3 regions of the Pseudomonas viridiflava genome follow, and region 2 is predicted to be linked to each of the others. Evidence: predicted binding sites of a transcription regulator. Region 2 holds the regulator's gene; each other region holds the start of a gene.
The links. The regulator sigma-54, encoded in region 2, starts transcription at its own class of promoters, with help from an activator protein. The targets are predictions, from matches to a motif close to ANTGGCATNNANNTTGCTNT.

Region 1 (10,645 bases), 940 kb from region 2:
GTCTGCAGAGCGTTGCGGCCGAGCTCAATGTCCGTGCGCCGATTTCCCTGCGCGTGAACCCGGATGTCGATGCGGGCACTCATCCGTACATTTCCACCGGCCTCAAGGAAAACAAGTTCGGCATCGCCATTGCAGACGCTGAAGACGTTTACGTGCGCGCCTCGCAGTTGCCGAACCTTGAAGTGATCGGCGTCGATTGCCACATCGGCTCACAGCTGACCACGCTCGAGCCTTTCATCGACGCACTGGATCGCCTGCTGGATCTGGTCGATCGTCTGGGCGATTGCGGCATTCATCTGCACCACATCGATCTGGGTGGCGGCGTGGGCGTTCGCTATCGCGATGAAGAGCCACCGCTGGTGGCGGATTACATCAAGGCCGTGCGCGAACGTCTGGCCGGTCGTGATCTGGGCCTGATGTTCGAGCCGGGGCGCTTCATTGTTGCCAACGCAGGCGTGCTGCTGACCCGCGTCGAATACCTCAAGCACACCGAGCACAAGGACTTCGCCATCGTCGATGCAGCCATGAACGACCTGATTCGTCCGGCGCTGTATCAGGCCTGGATGGACGTCACGGCTGTGCGCCCGCGCGACGGCGTTGCACGCCCGTATGACATCGTCGGACCGATCTGCGAAACCGGTGATTTTCTGGCCAAGGGCCGCGAGCTGGTGCTGGCCGAAGCTGATCTGCTGGCCGTACATTCGGCAGGCGCGTATGGTTTCGTCATGAGTTCGAACTACAACACGCGCGGTCGTGCTGCCGAAGTACTGGTGGACGATACGCAGGCCTTTGAAGTGCGTCGTCGCGAAACCGTGGCTGAGCTGTTCGCTGGCGAAAGCCTGCTGCCGGAGTAACCCCATGCTGCTGCGTTTTACCAAAATGCACGGGCTGGGTAACGACTTCATGGTCCTGGACCTGGTGAGTCAGCACGCGCATATTCTGCCCAAGCACGCCAAACAGTGGGGCGACAGGCACACCGGTGTCGGTTTCGATCAGTTGTTGCTGGTCGAGGCGCCGAACAACCCGGACGTGGACTTTCGCTACCGCATCTTCAATTCCGACGGTTCGGAAGTCGAACAGTGCGGCAACGGTGCGCGCTGCTTCGCCCGTTTCGTGCTCGACAAGCGTCTGACGGCCAAGAAGCAGATTCGCGTCGAGACGAAAAGCGGCATCATCGAACTGGATATCCGCAGCGACGGCCAGATCAGCGTCAACATGGGTCCACCACGCCTGATCCCGGACGAGATTCCGTTTCAGGCGCCAGCCCAGGCCACGAGCTACACCCTCGATGTGGACGGACAGAGCGTTGAACTGGCCGCCGTTTCGATGGGCAATCCGCATGCGGTACTGCGGGTGGATGACATCAACAACGCCCCGGTTCACGAGCTGGGCCCGAAGATCGAGCATCACCCGCGCTTTCCGGCACGGGTCAATGTCGGGTTCCTGCACATTGTGGATCGTCAGCGCGCGCAGTTGCGTGTCTGGGAGCGCGGTGCCGGGGAAACACAGGCGTGCGGTACCGGCGCTTGCGCAGCGGCAGTGGCCGCCATCACCCAGGGCTGGATGATGTCGCCATTGCTGATCGACTTGCCCGGCGGGCGGCTGTCCATTGAATGGGCAGGCCCGGGGCATCCTGTGATGATGACTGGCCCGGCCGTCAGGGTTTACGAAGGCCAGGTTCGTCTTTGAGTGAGCATATGTGATGACCGATCAGCCTCCGGCTTCAACCGGCACCCCCAGCGAATCGCCTGCCGATAGCGCAGCGCCAAACCTTGAAGCAGAGGCGGTCATCGCCTTTCTGCTGCAGCATCCGGACTTCTTCGCCGAGCACGACGAGCTGTTGGTGTCGATGCGCATTCCGCACCAGCGTGGCGACACGGTTTCGCTGGTCGAGCGCCAACTCAAGCTGCTGCGCGAGCGCAACATCGAGATGCGCCATCGCCTTTCGCAACTGATGGATGTGGCCCGGGACAACGACCGGCTGTTCGAGAAAACCCGTCGCCTGAATCTGGCGTTGATGGATGCCACCAGCCTGGATGAGATCGTCATCGCCGTGGAAGACAGCCTGCGTCAGGACTTTCAGGTGCCCTACGTCAGCCTGATCCTGTTCAGCGACACCCCCATGCAGGTCGGACGCTGGGTCAGCAGCGCAGAAGCGCAGAAGACCATCGGCGGGCTGATCGGCGACAAGGTCGTGTGTGGCGCTCTGCGTGAGCACGAGCTGGCGTTTCTGTTCGGTGCAGAGCAAGGCAAGGAAGTCGGTTCGACCGCCATTGCAAGCCTGAATCACCTCGGCCTGCATGGCGTGCTGGCCATTGGTAGCCGCGACCCGCAGCATTACAAAAGCTCGGTCGGCACCCTTTTCCTCAGCTACATCGCCGACGTGCTGAGCCGCCTGCTGCCACGCTTTGCACACTCGCTGCGTTCGGTCCGCTAGCCATGGAACAGCATCTGGACGCCTACTGCATGCACCTGCGCAGTGAGCGTCAGGTGTCGCCCCACACGCTGGAAGCCTACCGGCGCGATCTGGACAAGGTGCTGGCGTTCTGCAAGAAAAACCAGCTGCCCAGTTGGACCGCGCTGGACATTCAGCACCTGCGCAGCTTCACGGCCCGCCAGCATCAGCAGGGCCAGTCCTCACGCAGCCTCGCACGCATGCTTTCCGCCGTGCGTGGTTTCTACAAGTACCTGAACCGCGAAGGCGTGTGCCAGCACGATCCGGCAAACGGCCTGTCGCCACCCAAGGGCGAGCGCCGCCTGCCCAAGACGCTGGACACCGACCGAACCTCGCAGCTGCTGGACGGCGCGGTCGAAGATGACTTTCTGGCCCGTCGCGATCAGGCCATTCTGGAACTGCTGTATTCCTCGGGCCTGCGCCTGTCCGAACTGACCGGCCTGAATCTGGATCAGCTGGACCTTCGCGACGGTCTGGTGCAGGTACTGGGCAAGGGCAGCAAGACTCGCGTACTGCCTGTTGGCAGCAAGGCCCGTCAGGCGCTGGAAGCCTGGCTGCCGCTGCGTGCGCTGGCCAATCCGCAGGACGACGCCGTGTTCATCAGCCACAGGGGCACACGTCTGGGGCCTCGTGCAGTGCAAAGCCGGGTCAAGGCCTTCGGCGAGCGTGAGCTGGGGCAGAACCTGCATCCGCACATGCTGCGCCACTCTTTCGCCAGCCATCTGCTTGAATCCTCACAGGACCTGCGTGCCGTGCAGGAGCTGCTGGGCCATGCCGACATCAAGACCACGCAGATATATACCCACCTGGACTTCCAGCACTTGGCTACTGTTTATGACAGCGCTCACCCCCGCGCCAAACGCAAAGGATCTGTAGATGATTAAGCTGGTGACGTTCGACCTCGACGACACACTGTGGGACTGCGCGCCTGCCATTGCTGGCGCCGAAGTGTTATTGCGCGACTGGCTGGCTGAACACGCACCCAGGCTTGGCTCTGTGCCGGTGGAGCACCTGTGGGAAATCCGCTCGCGACTCGTTGAGGCCGATCCGTCGTTCAAGCACAGGATCAGCGCCCTGCGTCGCCGGGTGCTTTTCCATGCACTGGAAGACGCCGGTTATGAAGAGGACGAGGCACAGGATCTGGCCGACCAGAGCTTCGAGGTTTTCCTGAAAGGGCGTCATCAGGTACAGATATTCCCGGACGTGCAGCCGACCCTGGAAATTCTCGCCAAAACCTTCACGCTCGGCGTGATCACCAACGGCAATGCCGATGTGCGCCGACTGGGCCTGGCCGATTACTTTTCCTTTGCGCTGTGCGCAGAAGACCTGGGCATCGGCAAACCGGATCCGGCGCCATTCCTGGAGGCTCTGAGACGCGGCAATGTGGACGCCAGTGTCGCCGTGCATGTCGGCGATCATCCGAGTGACGACATCGCCGGCGCTCAGCGCGCAGGCATGCGGGCGATCTGGTACAACTCGCAAGGCAAGGTCTGGGATGCCGATCGGCTGCCGGACGCGGAAATTCACAACCTGTCTCAATTGCCCGAAGTGCTGGCCCGCTGGGCCTGAAGTCAGGCACCTCTCAAAACGCAGCCAAGAAAAAGCCCGCAGCGACGGCGGGCTTGTTCTCATACGACATCTGCTGCCTTAGATAGGGCGGCTGCCGTATTTATTGTCAGGCTTCTTGGGCGGATCGGCGACCACGTTGGCCTCCACTTCCTGCACCTTGCCACCACGCGCCAGGAATTCTTCCATGGCACGGGCAAGAGCATCACGCTCCTTGTTCTTGGCTTCTACGCTGGGCAGCTCGTCGACCGAAACTGCAGCCTTGGCCTTGCCTTTGGCAGCCGGTGCCGAAGGCTCGGCATCATCCACCTCGGCAACGTCGTCTTCGGGAGCAGCGGCAAGCTCCTCGCCGTCGTCCTCGCCTTCCAGGTCGTCTACCAGATCGTCGTTGTCGTTGTCGTCGTCGCTCATGTTGTACCTCATGACTTGCGAAAGCAGATTAGTTATAGCCCAGCAGCCCCAAGAGTCTAAGGCTGTCGGAAAAAATTCAATAACCACTGACCCCAGCGGTTATATCCATTCACCCTGAAGAGTGGCCAGGACGTTACGAGAACCACCAGCATCTCGATGTTCGCCCAGGTAAACGCCTTGCCAGGTGCCCAGCGCCAGTCGCCCCGCAGTAACCGGCAACAGCAACTGGCAGCCCAGCAGACTGGACTTGAAGTGCGCGGGCAAGTCATCAGGCCCTTCATCGTTATGTTCATGTCCGGCCACGCCCTGGGGCACCAGCCGGTTGAAAAAACGTTCGAAGTCACGACGTACTGCCGGATCGGCATTCTCGTTGACGGTCAACGAGGCCGAGGTATGTTGCAGCCACAAGTGCAGCAGACCGACTCGACAATCCCGCAGCTGAGGCAAGCCTGCCAGTATCTCGTCAGTGACCAGATGGAACCCGCGAGGCCTGGCCCGCAAGGTAATTCCGGATTGATGCCACATACCGTTCTCCGCACCTTCGGCGCGCATTCTAACTCGCCTGAGAAAAAAGCAAAGCGCGCAATAAACCGGCTTCCCTGCACGTTAACGAAGACTGTCGTGACAACGTTACAAGCGCTGCGTCATGTTGCCGAAATCATTGACGCGGGCACATCAATGACAGCAGAAATCCGCGGTTTATCCGCAAACGTCAGACAAAAAAATGCCCGGCAAAACCGGGCATTCTTTTTTCAGCGCAGCGGCTTTTACAAGTTGTAGCCACGCTCGTTGTGTTGCGCAAGGTCCAGACCGACAGACTCTTCTTCTTCGGTGACACGCAGGCCCATGACCGCGTCCAGCACCTTGAGGATGATGAAGGTCACGATGGCCGTGTACACGACCGTGAACGCGACGCCTTTGAACTGAATCCAGACCTGAGAGCCGATGTCGGTCACAGTGCCGAAGCCGCCCAGCGCAGGTGCTGCGAAGACGCCGGTCAGAATTGCGCCGACGATACCGCCGATACCGTGCACGCCGAATGCGTCCAGGGAGTCGTCGTAGCCCAGCTTGCGTTTCAGGCTGGTGGCGCAGAAGAAGCAGATCACGCCTGCTGCCAGACCGATGATCAGAGCACCCATCGGGCCGACGGTACCGGCTGCTGGCGTAATAGCCACCAGACCTGCAACCACACCCGAGGCGATGCCCAGAGCGCTTGGCTTGCCGTGGGTCAGCCACTCGGCGAACATCCAGCCCAGTGCAGCAGCGGCGGTCGCGATCTGAGTGACCAGCATGGCCATGCCAGCAGTGCCGTTGGCGGCTGCAGCAGAACCTGCGTTGAAGCCGAACCAGCCTACCCACAGCATCGCGGCACCGATCAGGGTGTAACCCAGATTGTGCGGAGCCATCGGGGTGGTCGGGAAGCCTTTACGCTTGCCCAGTACCAGACAGGCGACCAGACCGGCTACACCGGCGTTGATATGCACAACGGTGCCGCCAGCGAAGTCCAGAACGCCCCAGTCCCACATCAGGCCACCGACGCCGCCCCAGACCATGTGGGCGATTGGCGCGTAGACCAGCGTGAACCAGATACCCATGAAGATCAGCATCGCGGAGAACTTCATGCGTTCTGCGAAGGCGCCGACGATCAGGGCAGGCGTGATGATTGCAAAGGTCATCTGGAAGGTGACGAACACCGCCTCAGGGAACAATGCCGCAGCGCCGGTAATGCTCGATGGCGTGATACCCGCCAGGAACGCTTTACCCATGCCGCCGAAGAAGGAATTGAAGTTGACGACGCCAGCTTCCATACCGGTGGTGTCAAACGCGATGCTGTAGCCGTAAACGACCCACAGGATGCTGATCAGGCCGGTGATGGCAAAACACTGCATCATCACGGACAGGATGTTTTTCGAGCGAACCATGCCGCCGTAGAACAGCGCGAGGCCGGGAATGGTCATGAACAGGACCAGCGCGGTGGCCGTCAACATCCAGGCTGTGTCGCCGGAATTGAGCACGGGCTCGGCCACTGGATCAGCCGCCAGGGCCAGGCCAGGTACTGCAAGGGACAACAGGGCTCCTAGCCCTGCGAATTGACGCAGAGTCATATTGTTTTCTCCTGGGGCGTTGGGGTTTGGCGGCTTAAATTGCGTCGGTATCGGTTTCGCCGGTACGGATGCGAATGGCCTGTTCCAGATTGACCACGAAAATCTTGCCGTCACCGATCTTGCCGGTGTTGGCGGCCTTGGTTATGGCTTCAATGACGCGATCCAGATCCTTGTCATCGATGGCAACATCGATCTTCACTTTTGGAAGGAAGTCGACAACGTATTCAGCACCGCGGTACAACTCAGTGTGACCCTTCTGACGCCCGAAGCCTTTGACTTCAGTGACGGTGATGCCCTGCACGCCGATTTCCGACAACGACTCGCGGACGTCATCCAGTTTGAACGGCTTGATGATGGCAGTGACTAGCTTCATGAAAACTTTCTCCCGAATTGGTGGACTTGCCCCAGGAAAACAAACCCGACTCAAGTCTAAGCGCAGTGTCTGGCTTTGTAACGCGTCGGTCGCCTGATCAGGCCAGACCAACGCCAGAAAACCGCTTCTGACGAAACACTTCCCCGCTCCGCCTGCCGCACTGCATTCGTCACAGCGACTGCATCAGTGCATGGGTCACAAGCCACTAAGCAGAAAGCTTGCCATCTCGTGAATATTCATCAAATACAGGTCGTTGGGCCGCATTAAGGCCGCCAAGGCCCGGCACAGCCAATGAGAACGCACAAACCTGGTGCATACGTGCACGCACGCCTGCTCCATAAGCGCGCACTGCCGCCCCTGTGAAATGACTATAGGCACTGCGTGCTACACTGCCGTGCATCTGATTCAGGAAAACCATCATGCTCGCGCCCAAAGCTTTCCTCGACGCCCTCAGCGGCCACGCCTCGCGCCTTTTCAACGGCGAAACCCCCGTGCCCCGCAGCGAATTCGAAACCCAGTTCAAGGCCCTGCTGCAAAGCGGCTTCAGCAAACTGGATCTGGTCAGCCGCGAAGAGTTCGACAGCCAGATGGCCGTCCTCGCCCGCACCCGCGCCCGCCTGGAAGCGCTGGAGGCCAAGATGGCCGAGCTTGAAGAGAAAATGGGGCCGGGTGAGAAGGCTGAGTGACTCATCAGCCTCAGACAGGTGCTGGCTGATCGCCAAACTGCCGCGCCTGCCTTATATCGCGTGAGGGCGGCGCCCCGAAACGCCGGGCGTACTCGCGACTGAACTGCGACACACTTTCATAGCCGACCCGCAATCCTGCCGTATTCGCGTCCAGCCGCTCGGTTAGCATCAGACTGCGGGCGGCATGCAGGCGCAGCGTCTTCTGATACTGCAACGGGCTGGTACCGGTGAGCTGCCGAAAATTGTGGTGCAGGGTCGAACTGGCCATACCTGCCATCCCGGCAAGCTCGGCAATTCGCAAGGGCTCGGCGTAGTTTCGCTTGAGCCAGTCGATGGCTCGCACAATACCTCGCGAACGATACCCTTCTCTGACGATCCAGCGCAGCCAGTAGCCTGCATCGCTGAGCAGCAGCCGAAGACAGACTTCTCGCTTGACCAGATCCGCCATGAGTGCAATTTCCTGCGGCCTATCCAGCAAGGCGACAAGGCGACCGAACACATCGATCAGCTCGTCCGTTGCTTCTCCCGCAGCGTAACAACGGGTCGGAATAGTGCTGTCGACTTCCGGCACGCTTTGAACGATGTCGTGGAGCAACGCCATATCGAGCTTCAAGACGATCGAGAGATAGGGACGCTCGGCGCTGGCGCGTATCACCTTGGCCGTGGTGGGAATATCAATGGATGTCACGAAAAAGCTGCCCGGCTCGGACACCACTTCCTCGGTCCCGAAAACCGTGTGCTTGGTGCCCTGAACGATCAACGCCACACAGGGTTCGTAGACGCAATAATCCGGCAGCCCCGGCGCGTCCATTCGGTAGAAAGTCAGCCCCTTGATCACGCTGGGACAGACTTCTTTACCCGTGGTTATCACAGTCAGCCGCTCAGTGAGTCGCCTCAGCCCCTCGCCTTTCCGATCAAGACCGGATGCAGAAAACGTCAAGGATGGATTCATGAAGACGACTCTGCGAAGAGGAAAGTCGCAGTGTGCGCAGAACACGCCATCCGCTCAAGTGCCCCGGCAGGATTGTGCAAAAAGACAGTCGGATTGTGATCACGTTGCCCAAAAGCTCTCGTCTATCTTGAGGTTCCTGGTTGTTCCCAAAGACCCTCAAGCAAGGAGCCTGCAATGGATCGACGCGACTTTCTCAGGCTTTCGGCGAGCAGTGCGCTGGCAGCGACAATCCTGCCGATGACTGCCAGTGCCCAGACATTGAGCAGTGCACCACCATCCGGCGAACGCGGCAGCGTAATGCCGACCAAGGGGAAAGTGACGCGTTCGACCCTTCCAATAAACCCGTCTCAGCATAACCTTCGCTACATGACACCTTACCGCCTCGGCATGGGCGGCACGCAGATCGGCAATATCTTCGCCCCCATCAGCGATGAACAGGCCGCAGCCGTTTTGCAGTCCGCCTGGGATTCGGGGGTGCGCCTGTTTGATACATCACCTTTTTACGGCTTCGGTCTTAGCGAATATCGCCTTGGACGTTTCCTGCACAACCGAAACCCCGACGATTACGTGATCTCCACCAAAGTCGGGCGGGTGCTCAAGGCTGCAGGGAAGCCGGTGGGCGATAGTTCGATCTGGACCTCTCCGGCGCCTTTTGAGTACCGCTATGACTACACCGCCGAAGGCGCAAGACGCTCGGTAGAGGACAGCCTGCAACGGCTCGGACTCGCACGGCTGGACGTGGTTTACATTCATGACCTGTCGCCGGACAACACCGAACTGCAAGGCGGCTGGGAAGCGGCCTACGAGATTGCTCGCACCGGCGCCATGCGCGAGCTGGAGAAGATGCGCGACGAGGGCCTGATCAAAGCGTGGGGCTTTGGCATCAACCGCCCCGATGCCGTCGTCCGCGCTGTGGAAAGCGACGATCCGACGCCGGACATCGTCCTGCTGGCGTGCCAGTACTCAATCATCGATCACGATCAGGCGCTCGAACGAACGCTGCCCGCCCTGGCAAAAAAAGGCACCAGCGTAGTGGTTGGCACACCGCTCAATGACGGTTTCCTCGGCGGCGGCAAGCGCTTCAACTTCTCACCTGATTTGCCACGCTTTGCCGTGGAACGCCGCGCCAAACTCGCAGCCATCGCTGCACGTCATGGTATCGACATGCGCACCGCCGCCCTGCAGTTTGCTGCCGCCCACCCACTGGTTTCAGCCATCGTGCCAGGCTCACGCGTACCGGGACAAATCGCCAGCAATGCCCAGTCCATGAAAGTGGCTATCCCGGGCGACTTCTGGGCAGAGGCCAAGCGTGAACGGCTGATCGCTGAACACGCCCCGGTTCCGGCCTGACGGGCTGGAACTTCGGGACACATCAGAAAAGAGCACCCGGGCATCAACTGCCGAGGTGCGCTTTTTCATCAATCTCACGAGAAAACCGTTTCGGTGCTCAGAAAATTCGCATCGTGACTTGGGATGAGCTGTTTCATCTGCCATACGAGGGATTACACTCGCCTGTCTTTCAAGGGCTGGTCTCGGGCTTTGGATTGTTTAACAAGTCTCGACACCCAGGACGCCTTTGAAGTCGAGATTCGATGAGCCTCCAAATCCATCGAAGGAACGGAATCCCCCTCACTGGCACCGGAAGTAAATATGACACCTCGACTTTTCACCTGCCGATGGCTGATCGCGGGAGCGCTCTCGCTATGCATTGGCACACCCGCTCTCGCCGAAGGCCTGACACTGCGCTCCGGCAAGTACGAGCAACTGTTGCTCGCTGTCACGCCCGAAGGACAGATCGAGGGGTTCTACGCCGAAGAACGCGGAACAGGCACTACGTTCAGTTGCGCGTTCTACCTGCAAGGCAAGGTCGAGTCAGGGAAAGCCAGCCCGGTATCTTCCTGGCTCGATGAGGTTTATCCGGGAACCGTGGAGCCGTCCATCGATGGCGTGGTTCTGACCATCGAACAAGGCCAGCAACATCCTGGCTGCAGGAACGTGCTGATGCCGGACATTTCGACAGGACTGGACCTGAGCCGGACCGCGAGCAAAAAGTGGATCGGACTGGTGACCGTTGCGGTCGACAAGGCCTGGCTGCAA
Region 2 (10,645 bases):
TGTTCAGCAAGAAAATTCGAAAGCTGGTGTTTTTCGGGGTGCTGGTACTGCTGTTCGGTGCCGTAGGCTACTGGAACATCAACCCGGAAAGCTTCATGGACCAGCCGGTGAGCTCGGTCGACGAGAACGTCATTGACTACTATGCGGTCAATACGCACACCCATCAGTACCTGCCCGACGGTGGCCTTCAGTACGAAATGACGGCTGACAAGGTCGAGCACATCAAGGCCACTGACGTGACCCTGCTGACCACCCCCGACCTGCAGATGTACCGCGGCACCGAGTTCCCCTGGCATGTGCAGAGCAAACAGGGCGAGGTCTCCCCGGGAGGCGAACAGGTAGAATTGATCGACTCGGTTCGCGTTGCGCGCACTGACGAAAAACAACGTACGACTATCATCACCAGTAGTCGCATGACCGTATTCCCACAGAAGCAATATGCGCAGACCGACCAAGACGTTAGAATCGACGCCGCGGGCGGTGTCACTACGGCCAAGGGAATGAAAGCATATTTGAAAGACAGCAGGATGGACCTGCTGTCCAACGTCAGAGGACAGTATGAGGCTCGTTAAAACTCTTCCTTTTTTGCTCGGCCTGGGCGCAGCACTGGGAAGCGCGAGCGCCTGGTCCCTGCCAACCGACCGTGATCAGCCAATCCACATCCAGTCCGACGATGCGCAGCTTGATGACAAGAAAGGCGTGGCCACCTACAAGGGCAACGTCATCATCACGCAGGGTTCGATGAAGATCACAGGCAACACCGTGACCATCACACGCAACGCTCAGGGCGAAGTGGATATCTTCACGTCTGTCGGCAACCTGGCCTACTACGAGCAGAAGCCGTCGGTGGACAAGCCGATCGTGCAGGCATACGCCGTCACCATTCAGTATTACGCCGCTCAGGACCGTATCGTCCTGATCGACAAGGCCAAGGTCGTCAACGACGGCAACACGTCCGAAGGCGAGAAGATCGTCTATGACACGGTCAGGCAGGTCGTCAGTGCGGGCCGTGCCAATGGTGGCGCGAAAGTGACCACGCCACGTCCACGGATCGACATGGTCATTCAGCCTAAAAAGAAAACCGATCAACCGCAGAAGGCCCAGTAATGGCGACGCTTAAAGCCCAGCATCTGGCTAAAAGCTACAAAAGCCGTCAGGTCGTGCGCGATGTGAGCATTTCCATCGACAGCGGCCAGATTGTCGGTCTGCTGGGCCCCAACGGCGCCGGCAAGACCACCTGCTTCTACATGATTGTCGGGCTGGTACAGGCCGATCAGGGCCGCGTGCTGATCGATGATCTGGACGTCAGCCATCAGCCCATGCACGGCCGCGCCCGTGCAGGTATCGGCTACCTGCCGCAGGAAGCCTCGATCTTCCGCAAGCTGTCGGTCTCCGACAACATCATGGCGATCCTCGAGACCCGCAAGGAACTCGATGCCGCTGCGCGACGCAAGGAACTGGAAAGCCTCCTGCAGGAGTTCCACATCACGCACATTCGCGACAACCTCGGGATGAGCCTCTCGGGTGGCGAACGTCGCCGTGTCGAGATCGCACGCGCGCTGGCGACAGCCCCAAAGTTCATCCTTCTGGACGAACCCTTCGCGGGCGTAGACCCTATTTCAGTCGGCGACATCAAGCAGATCATTCACCACCTCAAGGCCAAGGGCATTGGCGTGCTGATCACGGACCACAACGTTCGCGAGACGCTGGATATCTGTGAAACAGCCTATATCGTCAACGACGGGCAATTGATCGCAGAAGGCGACTCGCAAACCATTCTGGCCAACCAGCTGGTTAAAGAAGTCTATCTGGGTCACGAATTCCGCCTGTAAAAGCCGCATTCGAAAAAGCCGCATCCGGCCTGTCAAGGCCTCCAATACCGGTGCGGCTTGTTGACAACGTATTATTTCTAGTAACGCTCTAGGCAAACGCTCTGCTTTCAGGCATATAATTTGCTTAAGTTGGCGTTTCGGCGCCTGTAGTGGATGGCGCGAGAGCGCCGGCGAATAAGGTGTTTAGCCCCTGCCATGAAACCATCGCTAGTCTTGAGAATGGGCCAGCAGCTGACGATGACACCGCAGCTGCAACAGGCGATCCGCTTACTTCAGCTATCCACACTGGACCTCCAGCAGGAGATCCAGGAGGCGCTGGAATCAAACCCTATGCTGGAACGCCAGGAGGAAGGCGACGACTTCGACAACTCCGACCCGATGGCGGACAACATCGAACAAAAGCCCAACCCCGATGTTCAGGAACCGACCTATCAGGAATCTGCACCTACCGTAGACAACCTTGAAGAAGGTGAATGGAACGAACGCATTCCCAATGAGCTGCCCGTCGACACGGCCTGGGAAGACATCTACCAGACCAGCGCCAGCAGCCTGCCCAGCAATGACGATGATGAATGGGATTTCACCACCCGCACATCCGTTGGCGAAAGCCTGCAAAGCCATCTGCTCTGGCAGCTCAACGTCGCCCCGATGTCCGACAAGGACCGCCTGGTCGCCGTCACGCTGATCGACTGCATCAACAATCAGGGTTATCTCGACGAGACCCTTGAAGAGATTCTCGAATCCTTCGATCCCGAGCTGGATATCGAACTCGATGAGATCGAAGCCGTTCTGCACCGCATACAGCAATTCGAACCGGCCGGTATCGGCGCTCGCACCCTGAGCGAATGCCTGCTGCTGCAACTGCGTCAGCTGCCGGCAAAAACGCCCTGGCTGAGCGAAGCGCAGCGTCTGGTCACCGATTACATCGACCTGCTGGGCAGCCGTGACTACGCCCAGCTCATGCGCCGCATGAAGATCAAGGAAGACGAACTTCGTCAGGTCATCGAACTGGTGCAGAGTCTGAATCCGCGCCCTGGTTCACAGATCGAGTCCACCGAAGCCGAGTACGTCATTCCCGATGTCATCGTGCGCAAGGACAACGAACGCTGGCTGGTGGAGCTGAACCAGGAATCGGTGCCGCGCCTGCGGGTCAATCCGCAATATGCAGGCTTCGTGCGCCGCGCAGACACCAGCGCCGACAACACCTTCATGCGCAATCAGTTGCAGGAAGCCCGCTGGTTCATCAAGAGCCTGCAGAGCCGCAACGAGACGCTGATGAAGGTCGCCACCCAGATCGTCGAGCATCAGCGCGGCTTTCTGGAGTACGGCGATGAGGCCATGAAGCCGCTGGTACTGCACGACATCGCCGAAGCGGTGGGCATGCATGAATCAACGATTTCCCGGGTGACCACGCAGAAGTTCATGCACACGCCACGCGGCATTTACGAGCTGAAATACTTCTTCTCCAGCCATGTCAGCACCTCGGAAGGCGGCGAGTGCTCATCCACGGCAATTCGCGCGATCATCAAAAAACTGGTCGCGGCGGAAAATCAGAAAAAGCCGTTGAGTGATAGCAAGATCGCTGGTTTACTGGAGGCACAAGGCATTCAAGTAGCCCGTCGCACAGTTGCCAAATACCGCGAATCTCTTGGGATTGCACCCTCCAGCGAGCGCAAGCGACTGATGTGATGCAGGCCGAGCCACAGCGTTCCAGTGGCAGGCACCACGCCTGCCTCTTTATGCACTGGCAAAGGAGAAGCTGTATGCAAGTCAACATCAGTGGACACCAACTGGAAGTGACCAAGCCACTTCGTGAATACGTTGAGCTCAAGCTCAAGAAACTCGAAGGGCATTTTGACAAGATTACAAACGTGCAGGTCACGATGGCGGTCGAGAAGCTGAAACAGAAGATCGAAGCCACGCTGCATATCCACGGTGGAGAGGTAGTTGCCAATGCTGAACATGACGACATGTACGCGGCCATCGACCTGCTCACTGACAAGCTCGACAGACAATTGCTCAAGCATAAGGAAAAGCAGCAAAGCATCCTCAAGGGTGCAAACGCTCGCTGACGCTCACCACACATGATCCGACTTGAAGAAATCCTGACCCCCGGCCGTTCCGAAGTGAACGTGCCGGGCGGCAGCAAGAAAAGCGTACTCGAACATATTGCCCGACTGATCGGCCGCGAAGTACCGGGGCTTGATTGGGAAACAGTATTCAAAGCGCTCGTTGCCCGTGAAAAACTGGGATCTACCGGTTTCGGCAATGGCATTGCCATCCCTCACTGCCGTCTTGCCACCTGTGGCGAACCTGTCAGTGCCGTCATTCATCTCAACGATTCCGTGGACTTCGATGCCATCGACGGCGCGCCTGTCGACCTGCTGTTCGTGCTGCTGGTGCCAGAGGCCGCCACAGACAAACACCTGGAGTTGCTGCGCCAGATCGCAAGCATGCTCGACTCCAAGGATGTCCGGACACGACTGCGCAGCGCCAAGACCAATGAAGCGCTCTATCAAGTGGTGCTAGACGTGCAGAACGGCAACTGAACATGCGCATGATCATCGTGAGTGGCCGCTCCGGCTCGGGCAAAAGCACGGCGCTCGATGTACTGGAAGACAGCGGCTTCTACTGCGTCGACAACCTGCCTGCCGGATTGCTTCCGGAGCTCGCCGAACGCGCCTTGATCAATACCGAACTGGCCGAACCGCTGTTGGCCGTTTCCATCGATGCCCGCAACCTGCCCAGTCACCTGACCCGCTTCCCGGCCATGCTCGACGAGGTCCGTGGGCGCAATATCCAGTGCGATGTGCTGTATCTGGATGCCGACGAAGCCACCCTGCTCAAGCGCTTTTCCGAGACCCGCCGCCGCCATCCGCTGAGTACATCGGACCGTTCGCTGGCCGAGGCAATACGTGACGAGAGTACGCTGCTCGGGCCGATCATCGATCTGGCCGATCTCAAGATCAACACGACCCACCTTAATCTCTACCAGCTGCGCGATACGCTCAAGCTGCGCCTGCTGAACAAGCCGGAGCCAGGCACCGCTTTCCTGATCGAGTCGTTCGGCTTCAAGCGCGGCATGCCGGTCGATGCAGATCTGGTCTTTGATGTGCGCTGTCTGCCCAATCCGTACTGGAAACCCGAGCTGCGCGATCATTCGGGACTTGAGCAACCTGTTATCGATTATCTGGCGGTGCAGCCCGACGTTGAAGAAATGTTCCAGGACATCTCTTCCTACCTCGCCAAATGGCTGCCCCGCTTCGCCGCAAGCAATCGCTCCTATGTGACCATTGCCATTGGCTGCACAGGCGGGCATCACCGGTCTGTCTATCTGACGGAGCGACTGGGTCAGGTCCTGCAACCATTACTCAAGAACGTTCAGGTTCGCCACCGCGACCTCAGCTGAAAGGAACACCTTCGCGATGCCCGCTCGTCAAATCACCATCATCAACAAACTGGGCCTGCATGCCCGCGCAGCCGCCAAGTTCGTAGGCGTCGCCGGCAAACACCCTTGCCAGATACGGGTTGGCCGCTCGCCCGAGAGCATGGTCGACGGAAAAAGCATCATGGCCGTGATGATGCTGGCGGCTGGCAAGGGCACCGAGATCCATCTGTCGACTGAAGGCGAAGGCGAGCAGGAAGCACTGGATGGCCTGGTCGAGTTGATCAACAACAAGTTCGACGAAGGCGAGTAAACGAACGCTCTGCACGGCGCTGATCGTTCATCGTTATACGCAAGTTCGCCTCAACACTGATCGTGCCCATCGCTCCGCGTGGGCATGCCTCCCGTGACGCTCCGCGTCACAAATGGCACAGATTGCGGACTCAGTGAGCCGAGCGCATGGCTCAGGTCACCTTTGCGCCCTTACGGCGCGCTACTTTGAGGGACCAAAGTAGCCAAAGTCCTTCGCTCCGGTTCCGGCCCCGGCTTCGCCGCGGTTCCTTCGTCCTGACACTGATTCGGGGGTCGCTGCAAATGGGCCATCCATGGCCCAGTGCAGCTCAATCGGCATCCATGCCGATTGCCCCCCGAATCAGCGCCAGGACTCAGCCTTCACCCACGTCGCAATCGGCGGTGTCCGCACTATCGCGTAAAAAAGCACGGCAGTGCTGCTGTATCGCTGGATAGCCAGATGACTTGTGTATAACGATGAGCGCTGATCGTCAGACCAGCGCTGTATCCAGCACCATCATCAGACAGAACCCTGCAATCAAGCCCAGGCTGGCGATTTTGTTGTGTCCGTTCAGACGCGATTCCGGGATGATTTCGTGGGTCACCACCAGCAGCATGGCTCCCGCTGCCAGTGCCAGACCAAACGGCAACAAGGGTTCGGCAATCGCCACCAGCCAAGCGCCCAGCAGCGCGAACAGCGGCTCGACCAGCCCGGACGCCGCACCGATCAGAAACGCCCTTATCCGAGACATCCCCGCCCCCGCCAGCACCATGGCAATCACCAGCCCCTCGGGCACATCCTGCAAGGCAATGCCGATGGCCAGACTGTCGGCTTCCGACAACCCCCCGCCTGCGGACACACCAATTGCCATGCCCTCTGGAATGTTATGCGCCACGATGGCGATCACGAACAGCCAGATGCGCGGTGCAATTGCCGGGTGATCCTGAATGCCTCCCGACTGCGCACCCTGGGATACGCTGTAATCCACCGCGAACAGGCCAAGGGCACCCAGAACGAGTCCAAGGCTGATCAGGCCGCCAGCGCCCCACGGTGTAAACCCAAGGCCTTCGGCAGCGGCAAGGCCCGGCACGATCAGCGAGAACGCCGTCGCAGCCAGCATCACCCCGGCACCGAAACCCAGCAGACCGTCCGACACCATGATCGGCATCTTGCGGATCACCAACACCGGCACGGCGCCCAGTGCCGTGCCCAGAGCGCAGATAGCGCCACCTTCCAGAGCACGTAACAGGCGCGGCTCAAGGTTCAGCCAGGCCAGCCCTTGAGCCACCAGTAACGCCATACCCGCCAAAAGCAGCACGGTGCCTACTGCAAAACGAAACAACCGGACACTGCTGACAGCGAGTATTTCAGAACGCATAAACGGCCCTGGTTCGTGTTGAGAGAAATCAGGCCAGTGCGGCCTGATAACGTCGGGACACCTCGTCCCAGTTGACGACGTTGTAGAACGCATTGATGTATTCGGGACGACGGTTCTGGTAGCGCAGGTAATAGGCGTGCTCCCACACATCGAGACCGAGAATCGGCGTATTGCCGTTCATCAACGGGCTGTCCTGATTACCACTGCTCTCCACCACGAGTTTCTTGTCTGGCGTCACGCTCAGCCAGGCCCAGCCGCTGCCGAAACGGGTCAGCGCCGCTTTGGTAAAAGCTTCCTTGAAGCTGTCGAAGCCGCCCAACTGGGCGTCGATCGCTTGAGCCACCTCCCCTTTTGGCAGACCGCCACCGTCAGGCACCATGACTTCCCAGAACAACGAATGGTTGGCATGACCGCCGCCCTGATTGATCACCGCTGGACGCAGGTTTTCAGGCAGCTGCTTGACGCTGGCGACCAGCTTTTCGATGGGCCACTCGGCGTATTCGGTGCCCTCGACCGCAGCATTGAGGTTGTTGATGTACGTCTGATGGTGCTTGGTGTAATGGATCTCCATGGTTTGCGCATCAATGTGCGGCTCCAGGGCATCGTAGGCGTAAGGCAGTTCGGGAAGGGTGTAAGGCATTTCAATGTGCTCCGTAGAAAAGACCGGGGTTGGCCGCTGAATCGTGCTGCAACGAGGAGCGAGTGTGTTCACTGCTGCTGTTGAGAAGTCGATGCGTGCGCGGGTATTCGCCGTGTTCACTGATGAAACCCAACAGTTCGACGTAGGTTTTACTGCTGTGCCGCAACGCAGCCTGGCGCAGCGCAGGCTGCAGGCGCTGGTCCTGCATGGTTCGCAGCAGATGCTGGTGGATCGCGCAGAGGTATTCGGCGCTCTCCTCCGGCTGGCCCAGACTCAAATGCAGATCGGCCAGGTTGTGATGGGAAATGACACAGGCCGCGACGGCCTCGTCGGCATCCGGCCAGCGCTCGAACAGCACCTGTGCCAGCGCCAGCGCCTGGAGGTACAGCTCACGGGCCTCGACCCATTCGCCGAGATTGAAACAGCGATTGGCCAGTTCAATGGTGCGTTTCCAATACTGCATGACCTACCTCCAGGTGCGTTGGCCGGACCGAATCAGATGCCGCCGGCGGTGAGTTTTTCGGGGTTGAGCAACACTTCCAGCTGGTCGCGTTGCAGATCGGTGTGTTCCAGCGCAACGTCGATCACCGGACGACCTTCCTGATAGGCTTTTTTGGCGATTTCAGCGGCCTTCTGGTATCCGATGATCGGATTGAGCGCCGTGACCAGAATCGGATTGCGCGACAGCGCTTCCTTGAGCTTGGTCTCGTTGACCTTGAAGCTGGCAATCGCCTTGTCCGCCAGCAACCTGCTGGAATTGGCCAGCAATTCAATGCTGCTGAGCAGGTTCTGGGCGATGATCGGCAGCATCACATTGAGTTCGAAGTTGCCGGACTGACCCGCCACCGTGATGGTGGCGTCGTTGCCGATGACCTGCGCGGCCACCATCGCCGTGGCTTCCGGGATCACCGGATTGACCTTGCCCGGCATGATCGAGGAGCCCGGTTGCAGCGCTTCAAGCTCGATTTCACCCAGACCTGCCAAGGGGCCGGAATTCATCCAGCGCAGATCGTTGGCAATCTTCATCAGCGAAACGGCCGTTGCCTTGAGCTGGCCCGAGACGGCAACAGCGGTGTCCTGTGAGCCGATCAACGCGAACAGGTCCTTGCCCTGCGTGAACGTGACGCCACTCAGTGTGCTGAGATGTGCGCTGAAACGGGCCGCAAACTCGGGATGCGCATTGATCCCGGTGCCGACTGCCGTACCGCCCTGCGCCAGAGAATGCAGGCTGGGTTGCAGGCCTTGAAGATGTTCGATGTTGGCGCGGATCTGCTGCGACCAGCCGTTGAGTACCTGACTCATGCGCACCGGCATGGCGTCCATCAGGTGCGTGCGGCCGGTCTTGACGAAGGCGTGAACCTGCACGGCCTTGTGCTCGGTGACCTGCACCAGATGATTCAGGGCAGGCAGCAATTGCTCATGCAGCGCCAGCGCGGCGCTGACGTGAATCGTCGTCGGGATGATGTCGTTACTGCTTTGTCCGCAGTTGACGTGATCGTTGGGGTTGACCGGCTCACCCAGAATGCGGGTAGCCAGCGTGGCGATCACCTCGTTGGCGTTCATGTTGGTGCTGGTCCCCGACCCGGTCTGGAAGATGTCCACCGGGAAATGGGTCATGAAATCGCCGCTCAGCAATTCCTCGACTGCGCCGACAATTGCCTTGCTCTGGCCTTCGCTGATCTGCTGCAGCTCAAGATTGGCGTGAGCCGCCGCTGCCTTGGCCAGCAACAGCGCGCGAACGAACTGCCGGGGCATGCGCTGATGGCTGATCGGGAAGTTATCCACCGCACGCTGAGTCTGTGCGCCATACAGAGCCTCGGCCGGCACCTGCAACGGGCCCATGCTGTCGCGTTCGATACGGGTATTACTCATCGCAATGTCCTTGCACCAGTTCAGAGGGAGAAATCGAGGGTTGCAGCACGCAGGACGCCAGTTGATGAACACAGGCTTCCCAGCGCTGACGGCGGGCAGGCGTAGAGGCAAGCGCCTCGACATCGCGCAACGGTCGCCAGGCCTGATCCAGACACAGGCAGCGCCAATGCCAGGGCAGCATCGTGTCGCGGGCGGTGTCCATCAGCAGACGAAAGGAGGTTTCGGCGATCAGGGCGTGAGGCGTGGCGGTGAAACGCGCCAGATACCGCCCTTCGGCCAGGTAATGCTCGATAAGTCGCGGCTCGTCAGGCTCAAGGGCGCAGCGAATCCGCAGGCTCAAACCACGCCAGTTTTCCAGATAAGGCAGCTCGTGAAGCACAGATCCCATGACCGCATCTCAATGTGAAATGAGATTCATTATTGAATGAGATCAAGAATCAAAACAAGAGTTGAGTTGGATCGGAGTGACAGGAGGGGCAAGGAACCCCGGCAAAGCCGGGGCTGCAACCGGAACGAAGGAGTTGCTTACTTCGCTCCGTCAAATTGAGTCGCCGAGGGGCGAAAAGGTGACGTGAGTCTTGCGCCCGGCTGACTGAAACGACCATCCGTGCCATTTGTGACGCGGAGCGTCACGGGAGGCATGCCCACGCGGAGCGATGGGACGATCAGTGTCGAGACAGGCGCTTAACCATCGGATCAGCTGCCAGCAACCGTCATGCGCTCGATCAGCACGGAGCCGGTGCGAATGTTGCTGCGCAGCTCGACATCGCTGCCAACGGCGACGATCTGCTTGAACATGTCGCGCATGTTGCCGGCAATGGTCACTTCCTGAACCGGGAACTGAATCTCGCCGTTTTCGACCCAAAAACCTGCTGCACCGCGTGAGTAATCGCCGGTAACCATGTTCAGGCCGCTGCCCATCAGTTCGGTGACCAGCAGGCCACGGCCCATGCGCCGGATCAGCGCGTCCTGGTCTTCCGTGCCATGGGTGACAAACAGGTTGTGCACACCGCCCGCGTTTGCGGTGCTCGGCATGCCCAGTTTGCGGCCCGAATAGGTACTGAGGATGTAGGAAACCAGATCGCCCTTCTCCACGAATGGCTTGGCGTAGGTCGCCAGGCCGTCGCTGTCGAACGCCGAGCTGCCCATGGCGCGCATCAGGTGTGGGCGTTCGTCGATGGTCATCCACTCGGGAAACAGCCGCTGGCCCAGCGAATCCTGCAGAAATGAGGATTTGCGGTACAGC
Region 3 (10,645 bases), 1.2 Mb from region 2:
TCGGCACCGTTGAAGGCCTCCGGTGCAATGTAGCTCGGCGTGCCAGGCAAATCCTCTGCATTGGCCGCAGACAGGCCGGGACAGAACGCCAGACCGAAATCCAGCAGGCGCAACTCGCCGTCGTCACCCAGCAGCAGGTTCTCCGGCTTGATGTCGCGATGGATGATGTTGCGTCGATGCAGAAGACCCGTGGCCCGTAGCAGTCGAGTGGCCAGATCCTGCCATTGCGCCAGTGGCAGGGGGCCGCTCAGGGAGAAGAGATGGGCGAGCGTGCGCCCGGAGTATTCGCGCATGGCGTAATACAGATGCTGACGCTCGGGCAGCGGATGGATTTCTGGAAAGAAGCGTCCGGCGACCCTGCGCAGGAACCATTCCTCCAACAGCAGGCCCTGACCTGCACCGGGTTCGTCATGCCGGGCAGATGGCAGCGTCTTGATCAGCCAGGGCAGCCCATGAGCATCGTGGGCGCGGTACAGAATGGATTGCCGCGACTGGGCTAGCACATTGCCAATACTCCAGCCTTCAAACACCTGGCCGGGTTTGAGTGCCGGCGGTAACGGCCATTGCTGTAACTGCAATAGTGCATCCCCGAGATCATCCTCGCCCAGGCTGTCGACCTGGATGAGCAGGGCGCTGGCATTGTCCTGACTGCCCGCCAGATGCGCCGCGCTGACCAGGGTTATGACTGCGGCATCCAGATCGTCCTGTTCGGTCAGGATCGAGCGGATGCTGGCATCGCCCAGCGTCGCCCAGATGCCGTCGCTGACCAGCAGCAGGCGCTCGCCTTCACAGAGCTCGCCCTCCAGATAGTCCATGACCACGTACTGATCCAGCCCCAGCGCACGCTTGAGCACGTGCTGCATGTCGGCCTGTTCCCAGACATGGTCTTCACTGATGCGTTTGAGCTTGCCGTCTTGCCAGCGATACGCGCGACAATCGCCCACGTGGGCGAGGGTGAAGCGTCTGCCGCGCAGGACCAGCGCGCTGAGGGTGGTCAGCAGACCGTTGGCCAGCAGCCAGCGGTTCTGGGCCAGCAACAGACGATCCAGAGACTGGGCCACGCCCCAGGTCTCTGGTGTCGAGTAGTAGTCCAGCGCCAGCGCCTGCAGTGTTGACTGCGCAGCCAGCGCACCATCGGCACACTGACTGACCCCGTCGGCCAAGGCAAACAGATAACCCTTGCTGGCCGCCAATGCTGCGACCGGGGTCACCAGACGCAGGGCGTCCTGATTCTCAGGTCGCGGGCCGCTGGCGCTGAACTCGGCAAAGCGCAGTTGCAGCGTCATGGACCGGTCAGACCCGTGCTGCGGTCACTGCCGCCGAACCCCAGGTGGTTCTCCAGCGGCGCTTGACGTTCATCAGGCCGAACCAGGCGAGCACGGCCAGGCTTGCGAACAGCCACAGGCCCAGCTGATAGTCACCGGTGTTCTGCTTGATGCTGCCAAGGCCTGCGGCCAGCAGGAAACCACCGATGCCGCCCGCCATGCCGATCAGGCCCGTCATGACGCCGATTTCCTTGCGGAAGCGCTGTGGCACTAGTTGGAACACCGCGCCGTTGCCAGCGCCCAGGCCCAGCATGGCGGCGACAAACAGCGCCAGTGCAGCCCACGAGCTTGGCAGGTTGAAACCCACTGCAGCGATGCCGATGGCTGCCACTGCGTACATGGCGGTCAGCGTGCGGATGCCACCGAAGCGGTCGGCCAGCGCGCCACCCAGCGGACGCATCAGACTGCCGCCGAACACGCAGGCTGCGGTGTAGTAACCGGCCGTGATCGGGCTCAGGCCGTACTGGTCGTTGAAGTAGCCGGGCAGGGCGCTGGCCAGGCCGATGAAGCCGCCGAAGGTCACGCTGTAGAAAAACATGAACCACCAGCTGTCCCGGTCGCCGAGGGCCTTGAGGTAGTCGGCAGTGGACTTGGGCTTGCTGCGCTCGGGTGCATTGCGCGCCATCAGCGTGAAGGCGATCAGGGTCAGCACCAGCGGGATCAGCGCCAGACCGAACACATTGCCCCAACCGAAACTGGCGGCAAGAACTGGCGCGATCAGCGCGGCGAGTACGGTGCCCGAGTTGCCGGCACCGGCGATGCCCATGGCTTTGCCTTGGTGCTGAGGCGGATACCATTGCGACGCCAGCGGCAGCGCGACGGCGAACGACGCGCCCGCCATCCCCAGGAACACGCCCAGCAGCAGCACCTGTTCATAGCTACGGATGCCCAGTTGCCAAGCGGTCAGCAGGGCACCGATCACAATCACCTGACCGATGATGCCAGCGGTCTTGGGCGACAGCTGATCGGCCAGCAGGCCCATGAAGAAGCGCAGTATCGCCCCGGCCAGAATCGGTGTGGCGACCATCAGGCCGCGTTGTTGGGTGGTCAGGTGCAGGTCGGTGGCGATCTGTACCGCCATCGGGCCCAGCAGGTACCAGACCATGAAACTCAGGTCGAAGTAGAGAAAGGCAGCGAACAGGGTCGGTCTGTGACCGGCCTTCCAGAAGCTTGTATCCATTGGCACACCTCATCATCTGCTAGCGGGTCAGTCGGGGTTTGTGCCCTCGACGTGGAAAATTTCAGACGCTGTGGCGGAGTGTTCCGAATACCGGCGACTCCACCGGCCCCATCGCCGGGGCCAAACGCAAAAAACGTCGCCTCTCTGTCCGCGTGAGCGAAAGAGATGAGCGACGTCTTTGTCGTGAGTGGTGGCAACCGCCGTTGGCTACCTGAGGGTGCTAAAGCAAGAGGCGGGCCATATGCAGTTTTCTTCCTGGGCGATTGGCAGAGGCCGCATGGCAGCATGCTGTGACCTGAAACGCCGGGTGAGCAGGTGTGATGGCAGCCGAGTCCCGATGACCTTGAACCGGGCACCGATGGCATCGGCCGCCGCAAAAAAGTGCGAGCGGCTTCTCCCGACACAAGTCCGCCTCAACACTGATCGTGCCCATCGCTCTGCGCTCATCGTTCTACACAAGTCATCTGGCTATTCAGAGATACAACGGCACTGACGCGCTTTTGTAGCGCGATGGCATGAACACTGCAGAACGCGACGTGGGTGAAGGCTGAGTCCTGGCGCTGATTCGGGGGGGCAATCGGCATGGATGCCGATTGAGCTGCACTGGGCCATGGATGGCCCATTTGCAGCGACCCCCGAATCAGTGTCAGGACGAAGGAACCCCGGCGAAGCCGGGGCCGGAACCGGAGCGAAGGACTTTGGCTACTTTGGTCCCTCAAAGTAGCGCGCCGTAAGGGCGCAAAGGTGACCTGAGCCAAGCGCTCGGCTCACTGAATCCGCAATCTGTGCCATCTGTGACGCGGAGCGTCACGGGAGGCATGCCCACGCAGAGCGATGGGCACGATCATTTCTCCATAAGGACTTGTGTGTAACGATGAGCGCAGCGCGCAGCTTTTGCAGTAATAGCGTTGTGAAATATAAGCGTTGATCCAATAACAAACGCCACTATCAATACACTTTGATTAAAGCAGAATGACATTGTTTTGATGCCTTTGTATGACGAGGTCAATACTGAACGAAACCGAATATTAATATTGGTTCATGTGTATTTTGAAAAAAAACAGGCAGTTGCTTAACGGTAGGGAATATTTAATTTACTTTCGCATCTGTCTCTGAGAGGATCCTTTTCGTCGTGCAGAACACGACGCCTCTCGAGAGGGCGATTCATGTGCAATAGGCCAGCTTGCAATAAAGTGGCTTATTGAAATCAACTGATGAGTGCCCAAGTGCCTCCCATCATTTTTCTGTTGTTTCGGCCTTTCGTTAATGGATGAATGCCGTGATTGCAGAGTTTCAGAACGCACTTCAGCGATGTAATAAGTTTGCATGCTGCCTTGTCTTCATCTATGCGCCGGACGTGTCTGGCGTCAATAAAGGACATCAACATGAGTAACGTCACTTACAAGCCTACCGTGTGGACCCGGGCCGATGCGCTCAAGGTCAACGAAAACGACCCTACCACCACCCAGCCGCTGGTCAGTCCCGACTTTCCGGTGATGAGTGATACGGTTTTCATCTGGGACACCATGCCACTGCGCGAGCTCGATGGCACGGTGGTGTCCGTCAACGGCTGGTCAGTGATCCTGACACTCACGGCTGACCGGCATCCGAACGATCCCCAGTATCTGGGACCCAACGGCCGCTATGACATCAAGCGTGACTGGGAAGATCGTCATGGTCGTGCCCGCATGTGCTACTGGTATTCCCGAACCGGCAAGGACTGGATCTTCGGTGGGCGCGTCATGGCCGAAGGCGTATCGCCGACGACTCGCGAATGGGCCGGTACGCCGATCCTGCTCAACGACAAGGGCGACATCGATCTTTATTACACCTGTGTGACGCCGGGCGCTGCCATTGCCAAAGTACGTGGCCGTGTCGTGACGTCTGACAGCGGTGTAATATTGACCGACTTTACTGAAGTCAAAACATTGTTCGAAGCCGACGGCACTTATTATCAAACCGAAGCCCAGAACTCTACGTGGAACTTTCGTGATCCCAGTCCGTTTATTGATCCCCGTGATGGCAAGTTGTACATGGTGTTCGAAGGTAATGTGGCCGGCGAGCGCGGTTCACATACAGTAGGGCCGACAGAACTGGGGCATGTACCGCCGGGTCACGAGGATGTGGGCGGTGCCAGATTTCAGGTGGGCTGTATTGGCCTGGCGGTTGCAAAGGATCTCAATGGCGACGAGTGGGAAATCCTTCCGCCGCTTGTTACTGCGGTGGGTGTAAATGATCAGACCGAACGTCCGCACTATGTATTTCAGGACAATAAGTATTACTTGTTCACTATCAGTCACAAGTTTACGTATGCCGATGGTATAACCGGCCCTGATGGCGTTTACGGGTTTGTCAGTGAACAGCTGTTCGGCCCATACCAGCCCATGAATGCGTCAGGCCTGGTGCTCGGGAATCCGCCTTCGCAGCCTTTCCAGACCTATTCGCACTGCGTGATGCCCAACGGCCTGGTGACGTCGTTCATCGACAGCGTGCCGACCACCGGACAGGATTTCCGCATCGGTGGCACCGAGGCGCCTACCGTGAAGATCCTGCTGCAGGGCGACCGCTCGTTCGTGCAGGAATCGTATGACTATGGCTACATACCGCCGATGAAGAATGTGGTGCTGACTCAATAGTCAGACTCACAGCGGCTTTGGGCGGCCTGCCACAGTCCCGGTCGTAAACAGGACTGTGGGAGGCGCCACCACGTCTTCGACGTAGCGCTGTCGCGCAGCAAACTTGGTGGGAGCGGACTTGTCCGCGAATGCAGTGTTTCAGCCACCGCATATGCGTGGGATGTACCGGCCTTTTCGCGGACAAGTCCGCTCCCACGACGTCCGGTGTTTGCCGCGCGGCAGTGTTACATCGAAGACCTGGTGGCGCCTCCCACACGTGGTGTTTCGTCAGTAACTCTCCCGATCTACCTGTTCAACCCAGCATTTCACTCATCGAGATGATCTGCTCGGCCACCTGAATCAGCTTCTGCTGGCGGCTCATTGCCTGGCGCCGCATCAGGGTATAGGCCTCTTCCTCGTTACAGTCCTTCATTTTCATCAACAGTCCTTTCGCCAGTTCGATGCGTTTGCGTTCTGCCAGTTGCTGGTCGCGGGCGTGGAGTTGCGCGCGCAGGGCCTGGTCGCTCTCGAAACGGGCCATGGCCACGTCGAGGATGGGCTGCAGGCGTTGGGCCTGAATGCCTTCGACGATATAGGCGCTGACGCCGGACTTGATCGCCTGACGCATCACGCCAGGGTCGTGCTCATCGGTGAACATCACGATCGGGCGGGGCTGGTCGCGGCTGACCAGGACCACTTGCTCCATGACGTCACGACCGGGCGATTCGGTGTCGATGAGGATCACGTCGGGGCGCACCGCGTCTACGCGTGCGGGCAGGTCGATGATGAAACCGGATTCGTCGATTACCTCGAAGCCTGCCTCGATCAGGGCGGTTCTCAGGCGACCGACTTTCTTTGGCGTGTCATTGATCAGCAGGATACGCAGCATGGTCACGTTCTCCTTCAACGACGGGCGGCGACGGGCACGTTATCGGCCCAGGCGTTGATCTTGAAACTGCGCGCATAGGCCGCCGGATCACTGCCGTCCCAAACCCTGCCATCGATCAACTGACTGCTGCGCAACGTAGCGCTCGGTACCTTGATGCCCAGTGCCTCGGCGGCCTGTCGATACAGTTCCAGCTGCTGGACACGCTCGGCAACGGCCAGATAATCCGGGTCTTCACGCAACAGCCCCCAGCGGCGGAACTGGGTCATGAACCACATCCCGTCCGACAGCCATGGGTAATTGACTTGTCCCTGACCATGAAAACTGACGGCGTGGTGGTCTTCCCAGTGATTGCCGAGGCCGTCGCTGTACCGGCCCAGCAGGCGCGGCTCGATGCAGTCCAGCGGTGTGTCCAGATACTCGGCACCGCTGAGCAGTTGTGCGGTGCTGCGTCGATTATGCTCGCTCTCCTCGATGAAACGACTCGCTTCCAGCACGGCCATGACCAGCGCTCTGGCGGTATTGGGGTTCTGCTCGACGAATTCGCGGGTGCAACCCAGGACCTTGCCCGGATGGTCGGGCCAGATGGTCTGGCTGGTGGCCATGCTGAAGCCCAGTTGTTGACTGACTGCACTGGCGGCCCAGGGCTCTCCGACGCAGAAACCGTCGATACGGCCGGCCTGCAGATGCTGAACCATCTGCGGCGGCGGCACGACCACACTGTTCACGTCGTCCAGCGGATGAATGCCCTGGCTGGCGAGCCAGTAATAAAGCCACATGGCATGGTTGCCGGTGGGAAAGGTCTGGGCAAACGTCAGTTTCGGACCGCTTTGGTGCACGCGTTTGTCCAGTGCCTCAGGAGTGATCACGCCACTCTCCTGTAGGCCGCGCGACAGGTTGATGCATTGGCCGTTCTGGTTCAGCCCCATCAGAATTGCCATGTCCCTGGCCGGACCGCCGCTGATGCCCAGTTCGACGGCGTAGATCATCCCGTAGAGACTGTGTGCCGCCTGCAACTGGCCACTGACCAGCTTGTCTCGCAGGCCGGCCCAGGAGGTCTGGCGCTTGAGGTTGAGGGTCAGGCCGTAAGGCTGGGCAAAGCCCTGGGTCGCTGCAACCACCAGCGAGGCGCAGTCGGTCAGGGCCATGAAACCCACATCCAGGCTGTTCATCTCGGGCGCATCGCTGCCGTTGACCCAGTCCAGCGCATTGCTTGTTCGTACGTTCATGGCACTTGCTTCATAAAGGACATCCAGAAAAAAGGCGTCGTCCAGCCCCTGCAAGGTGCAAGTGCCGGAACGACGCCGTTGTCCGGGCAGCGCTCCGTCGTTGGAGCGCGTGCCGATAACGGTTTCAAGCAAGGCATATGCCAGCGCTCGGCGGTTCAGGGTAACAAGTTTTTTGCATGCCTCGCGTGCAGGGCCTTCACGCGGCTATAATCGCGCCCCTGAATTCAGCTTCTCACGAGCCTCGCCCGCCCATGTATAACCTGGCCCGCCAGTTACTGTTCAAGCTTTCCCCGGAAACCTCCCATGACCTGTCGCTGGACCTGATCGGTGCCGGTGGGCGTCTGGGCCTCAACGGCCTGTTGAGCAAGGCCCCGGCCAGAGTGCCGGTCACCGTCATGGGGCTGGAGTTTCCCAATCCTGTGGGTCTGGCGGCCGGTCTGGACAAGAACGGCTCGGCCATCGACGGCTTCGCGCAACTGGGCTTTGGCTTCGTCGAGATCGGTACCGTCACGCCGCGTCCGCAGCCGGGCAACCCCAAGCCACGGATTTTCCGTCTGCCCCACGCCGAAGCCATCATCAACCGCATGGGCTTCAACAACCTGGGTGTCGACAATCTGGTCAGCCGTGTGCAGGCCGCGAAGTACAAAGGCATTCTGGGCATCAACATCGGCAAGAATTTCGACACGCCGGTCGAGCGTGCCGTGGACGACTACCTGATCTGTCTGGACAAGGTCTACGCCCACGCCAGCTATGTGACCGTCAACGTCAGCTCGCCCAATACACCGGGCCTGCGCAGCCTGCAATTCGGTGATTCGCTCAAGCAACTGCTCGAGGCCCTGAGTCTGCGTCAGCAGGAACTCACGCAGCGTCATGGCAAGCGTGTGCCACTGGCCATCAAGATCGCCCCGGACATGACCGATGAAGAAACCGTACTGGTCGCCGCCGCGCTGATCGAATCCGGCATGGACGCGGTTATCGCCACCAACACCACCCTCAGCCGCGAAGGCGTCGAAGGTCTGCCACATGCGGACGAGGCGGGTGGACTGTCGGGCGCACCGGTTCGCGAGAAGAGCACTCACACGGTGAAGATACTGGCGGGCGAGTTGGCAGGGTGCATGCCGATCATCGCTGCGGGTGGTATCACCGAAGGGCGTCACGCGGCCGAAAAAATGGCGGCGGGTGCGAGTCTGGTGCAGATCTACTCGGGCTTCATCTACAAGGGGCCGGCACTGATTCGCGAATCGGTGGATGCGATCGCGGCAATGCCGCGTCAGCAGGTCTGAATCGCAGGCAAAAAAAGGGGCTCTTGAAGAGCCCCTGGGCTTTTGGCCCGCCGCCCGGATAGGACGTGCATGGTATGGGTGTAGATGATCAGTCAATAAAGCTTTGATGGACTGGTCGGGGCCTGTGTCTCCATAGGCGCGTTATCCGACCGCGTGAAGTTCGTTGAGTCTGTGGATTCCCGCAGTGCCGGTCATACCGTCCCAATTGTCGCCGCGTCCTTCTCGCCATCCATTGATCCATGCCTGGCGTACTGACGGTAGAGTAAAAGGGCAAAGCTCACGGGATTTACCATGAACGCCGTACTGATATCCGCGTAAAAATGCTCTTTCCAACGGATCACGCTTAAGTCTTCTCATAGGGTATTGCCCTCGTCTGTTGACTGTTATATCCCTGAGACCTCATGGTGAGGTCGGGCAGAAAGGTCTGCCGTTGGTGCCCGCTGCCGGCGTCGCGGGCCTTGGTGTCAGAACCGTTGCGGTAATGACCTGAGGTGATTTCTAACCAAAGCTTCGGACCCTGTGAATGATCGTTTTGTCATAAGCACGTCACATTTAGGTCTGTCGGGCGATAAGGAAGGTCGGGTTTCAACACCGTTTTTTGGCGCAAGCCTTTTGACGCGGGCGTTTCAGACCGGATTGAGAGCGCGTCTCAGACGCGGATGATGGCTGAATGCTTTAAGCGTCTATTCGACGAAGGGTCGAGATGTGACTTTTTGTTGCCCACTTCGTCGGGTTGAATAGCCGCTCTTCATATAGCAAAGCTATGTTGAGAGCGTGATGGATTGAAAACTGCCGCATTTACGCTGCCCTGGTCTCAAGGCAGGTTTCATGCGGCGGATCGGCACATTCAACGTGCCACGCAGGCGTTCTCCAAGAAAGGCGCCTGTTTAAAATCTGGTCGGGCAATGCGTTGCCCGCCGCTGACGGCTCAGGCCCTGGAATACACATGTCGGATCGCTACGAACTTTTCCTCACTTGCCCAAAAGGCCTCGAAGGACTGCTGGCCGAAGAGGCCACGGCCCTCGGTCTCGAGGATACCCGCGAACACACCTCGGCCATTCGCGGTTCGGCCGACATGGAAACCGCCTACCGGCTGTGCCTGTGGTCCCGCCTCGCCAACCGCGTGCTGCTGGTGCTCAAGCGCTTCCCGATGAAGGACGCCGAAGACCTGTATCACGGCGTGCTCGACGTTGAATGGCACGACCATCTCGAATCGGATGGCACCATCGCCGTTGAATTCAGCGGTCACGGGTCAGGCATCGACAACACCCACTTCGGCGCGCTTAAGGTCAAGGATGCAATCGTCGACAAATTGCGCACGCCGGACGGCGAGCGTCCTTCGGTAGACAAGATCAACCCCGACCTGCGCGTGCATCTGCGTCTGGACCGTGGCGAGGCGATTCTGTCCCTGGACCTGTCCGGTCACAGTCTGCACCAGCGTGGCTATCGCCTGCAGCAGGGCGCTGCGCCCCTGAAGGAAAACCTCGCCGCCGCCATTCTGGTGCGTGCCGGCTGGCCGCGTATCGCTGCCGAAGGTGGTGCGCTGGCTGACCCGATGTGTGGTGTGGGTACCTTCCTGGTCGAAGCCGGCCTGATTGCCGCCGACATTGCGCCGAACATCAAGCGTGAGCGCTGGGGCTTCTCCGCCTGGCTGGGTCACGTTCCGGCCCTGTGGCGCAAGCTGCACGACGAGGCGTTGGCACGTGCCAAGGCAGGCCTTGCCAAACCGCCGCTGTGGATCCGCGGCTATGAAGCCGACCCACGTCTGATTCAGCCCGCGCGCAACAACATCGAGCGCGCAGGACTGAGCGACTGGATCAAGGTCTACCAGGGTGAAGTCGCCACGTTCGAGCCGCGTCCGGATCAGAACCAGAAAGGTCTTGTCATCTGCAACCCGCCATACGGCGAGCGTCTGGGTGACGAAGCCAGCCTGCTGTATCTCTACCAGAACCTGGGTGAGCGCCTGCGCCAGTCGTGCCTGAACTGGGAAGCGGCGGTATTCACTGGCGCGCCTGATCTGGGCAAGCGCATGGGCATTCGCAGTCACAAACAGTATTCGTTCTGGAACGGCGCGCTGCCCTGCAAGCTGTTGCTGATCAAGGTGTTGCCGGATCAGTTCGTCACCGG

Region 1: a site for sigma-54 is predicted at 7,117-7,136, ahead of glnK (P-II family nitrogen regulator). Genes of this name have one in related genera too.
Region 3: a site for sigma-54 is predicted at 7,361-7,380, ahead of CFBP1590_RS10590 (CmpA/NrtA family ABC transporter substrate-binding protein). Genes of this name have one in related genera too.

What each region holds. Positions count from the first base shown of each region.
Region 1 covers NZ_LT855380.1:166,692-177,336, reverse strand. The annotation lists gene lysA (diaminopimelate decarboxylase) at 1-854, shown strand, start outside; gene dapF (diaminopimelate epimerase) at 859-1,689, shown strand; gene CFBP1590_RS00865 (DUF484 family protein) at 1,703-2,437, shown strand; gene xerC (tyrosine recombinase XerC) at 2,440-3,339, shown strand; gene CFBP1590_RS00855 (HAD family hydrolase) at 3,332-4,024, shown strand; gene sutA (dormancy-specific transcriptional regulator SutA) at 4,103-4,432, opposite strand; gene CFBP1590_RS00845 (secondary thiamine-phosphate synthase enzyme YjbQ) at 4,532-4,957, opposite strand; gene CFBP1590_RS00835 (ammonium transporter) at 5,200-6,537, opposite strand; gene glnK (P-II family nitrogen regulator) at 6,572-6,910, opposite strand; gene CFBP1590_RS00820 (accessory factor UbiK family protein) at 7,330-7,596, shown strand; gene CFBP1590_RS00815 (AraC family transcriptional regulator) at 7,607-8,548, opposite strand; gene CFBP1590_RS00810 (aldo/keto reductase) at 8,915-9,898, shown strand; gene CFBP1590_RS00805 (hypothetical protein) at 10,199-10,645, shown strand, end outside.
Region 2 covers NZ_LT855380.1:1,109,676-1,120,320, reverse strand. The annotation lists gene lptC (LPS export ABC transporter periplasmic protein LptC) at 1-572, shown strand, start outside; gene lptA (lipopolysaccharide transport periplasmic protein LptA) at 559-1,107, shown strand; gene lptB (LPS export ABC transporter ATP-binding protein) at 1,107-1,832, shown strand; gene CFBP1590_RS05365 (RNA polymerase factor sigma-54) at 2,028-3,521, shown strand; gene hpf (ribosome hibernation-promoting factor, HPF/YfiA family) at 3,596-3,904, shown strand; gene ptsN (PTS IIA-like nitrogen regulatory protein PtsN) at 3,917-4,381, shown strand; gene rapZ (RNase adapter RapZ) at 4,384-5,241, shown strand; gene CFBP1590_RS05345 (HPr family phosphocarrier protein) at 5,258-5,530, shown strand; gene CFBP1590_RS05340 (ZIP family metal transporter) at 6,000-6,887, opposite strand; gene CFBP1590_RS05335 (superoxide dismutase) at 6,916-7,527, opposite strand; gene CFBP1590_RS05330 (DUF2753 family protein) at 7,529-7,990, opposite strand; gene CFBP1590_RS05325 (class II fumarate hydratase) at 8,023-9,399, opposite strand; gene CFBP1590_RS05320 (hypothetical protein) at 9,392-9,787, opposite strand; gene pmbA (metalloprotease PmbA) at 10,096-10,645, opposite strand, start outside.
Region 3 covers NZ_LT855380.1:2,290,732-2,301,376, forward strand. The annotation lists gene CFBP1590_RS10570 (bifunctional protein-serine/threonine kinase/phosphatase) at 1-1,286, opposite strand, end outside; gene CFBP1590_RS10575 (nitrate/nitrite transporter) at 1,294-2,505, opposite strand; gene CFBP1590_RS10580 (glycoside hydrolase family 68 protein) at 3,891-5,141, shown strand; gene CFBP1590_RS10585 (ANTAR domain-containing response regulator) at 5,434-6,009, opposite strand; gene CFBP1590_RS10590 (CmpA/NrtA family ABC transporter substrate-binding protein) at 6,024-7,235, opposite strand; gene CFBP1590_RS10595 (quinone-dependent dihydroorotate dehydrogenase) at 7,487-8,518, shown strand; gene rmf (BatR family protein) at 8,660-8,875, opposite strand; gene rlmKL (bifunctional 23S rRNA (guanine(2069)-N(7))-methyltransferase RlmK/23S rRNA (guanine(2445)-N(2))-methyltransferase RlmL) at 9,465-10,645, shown strand, end outside.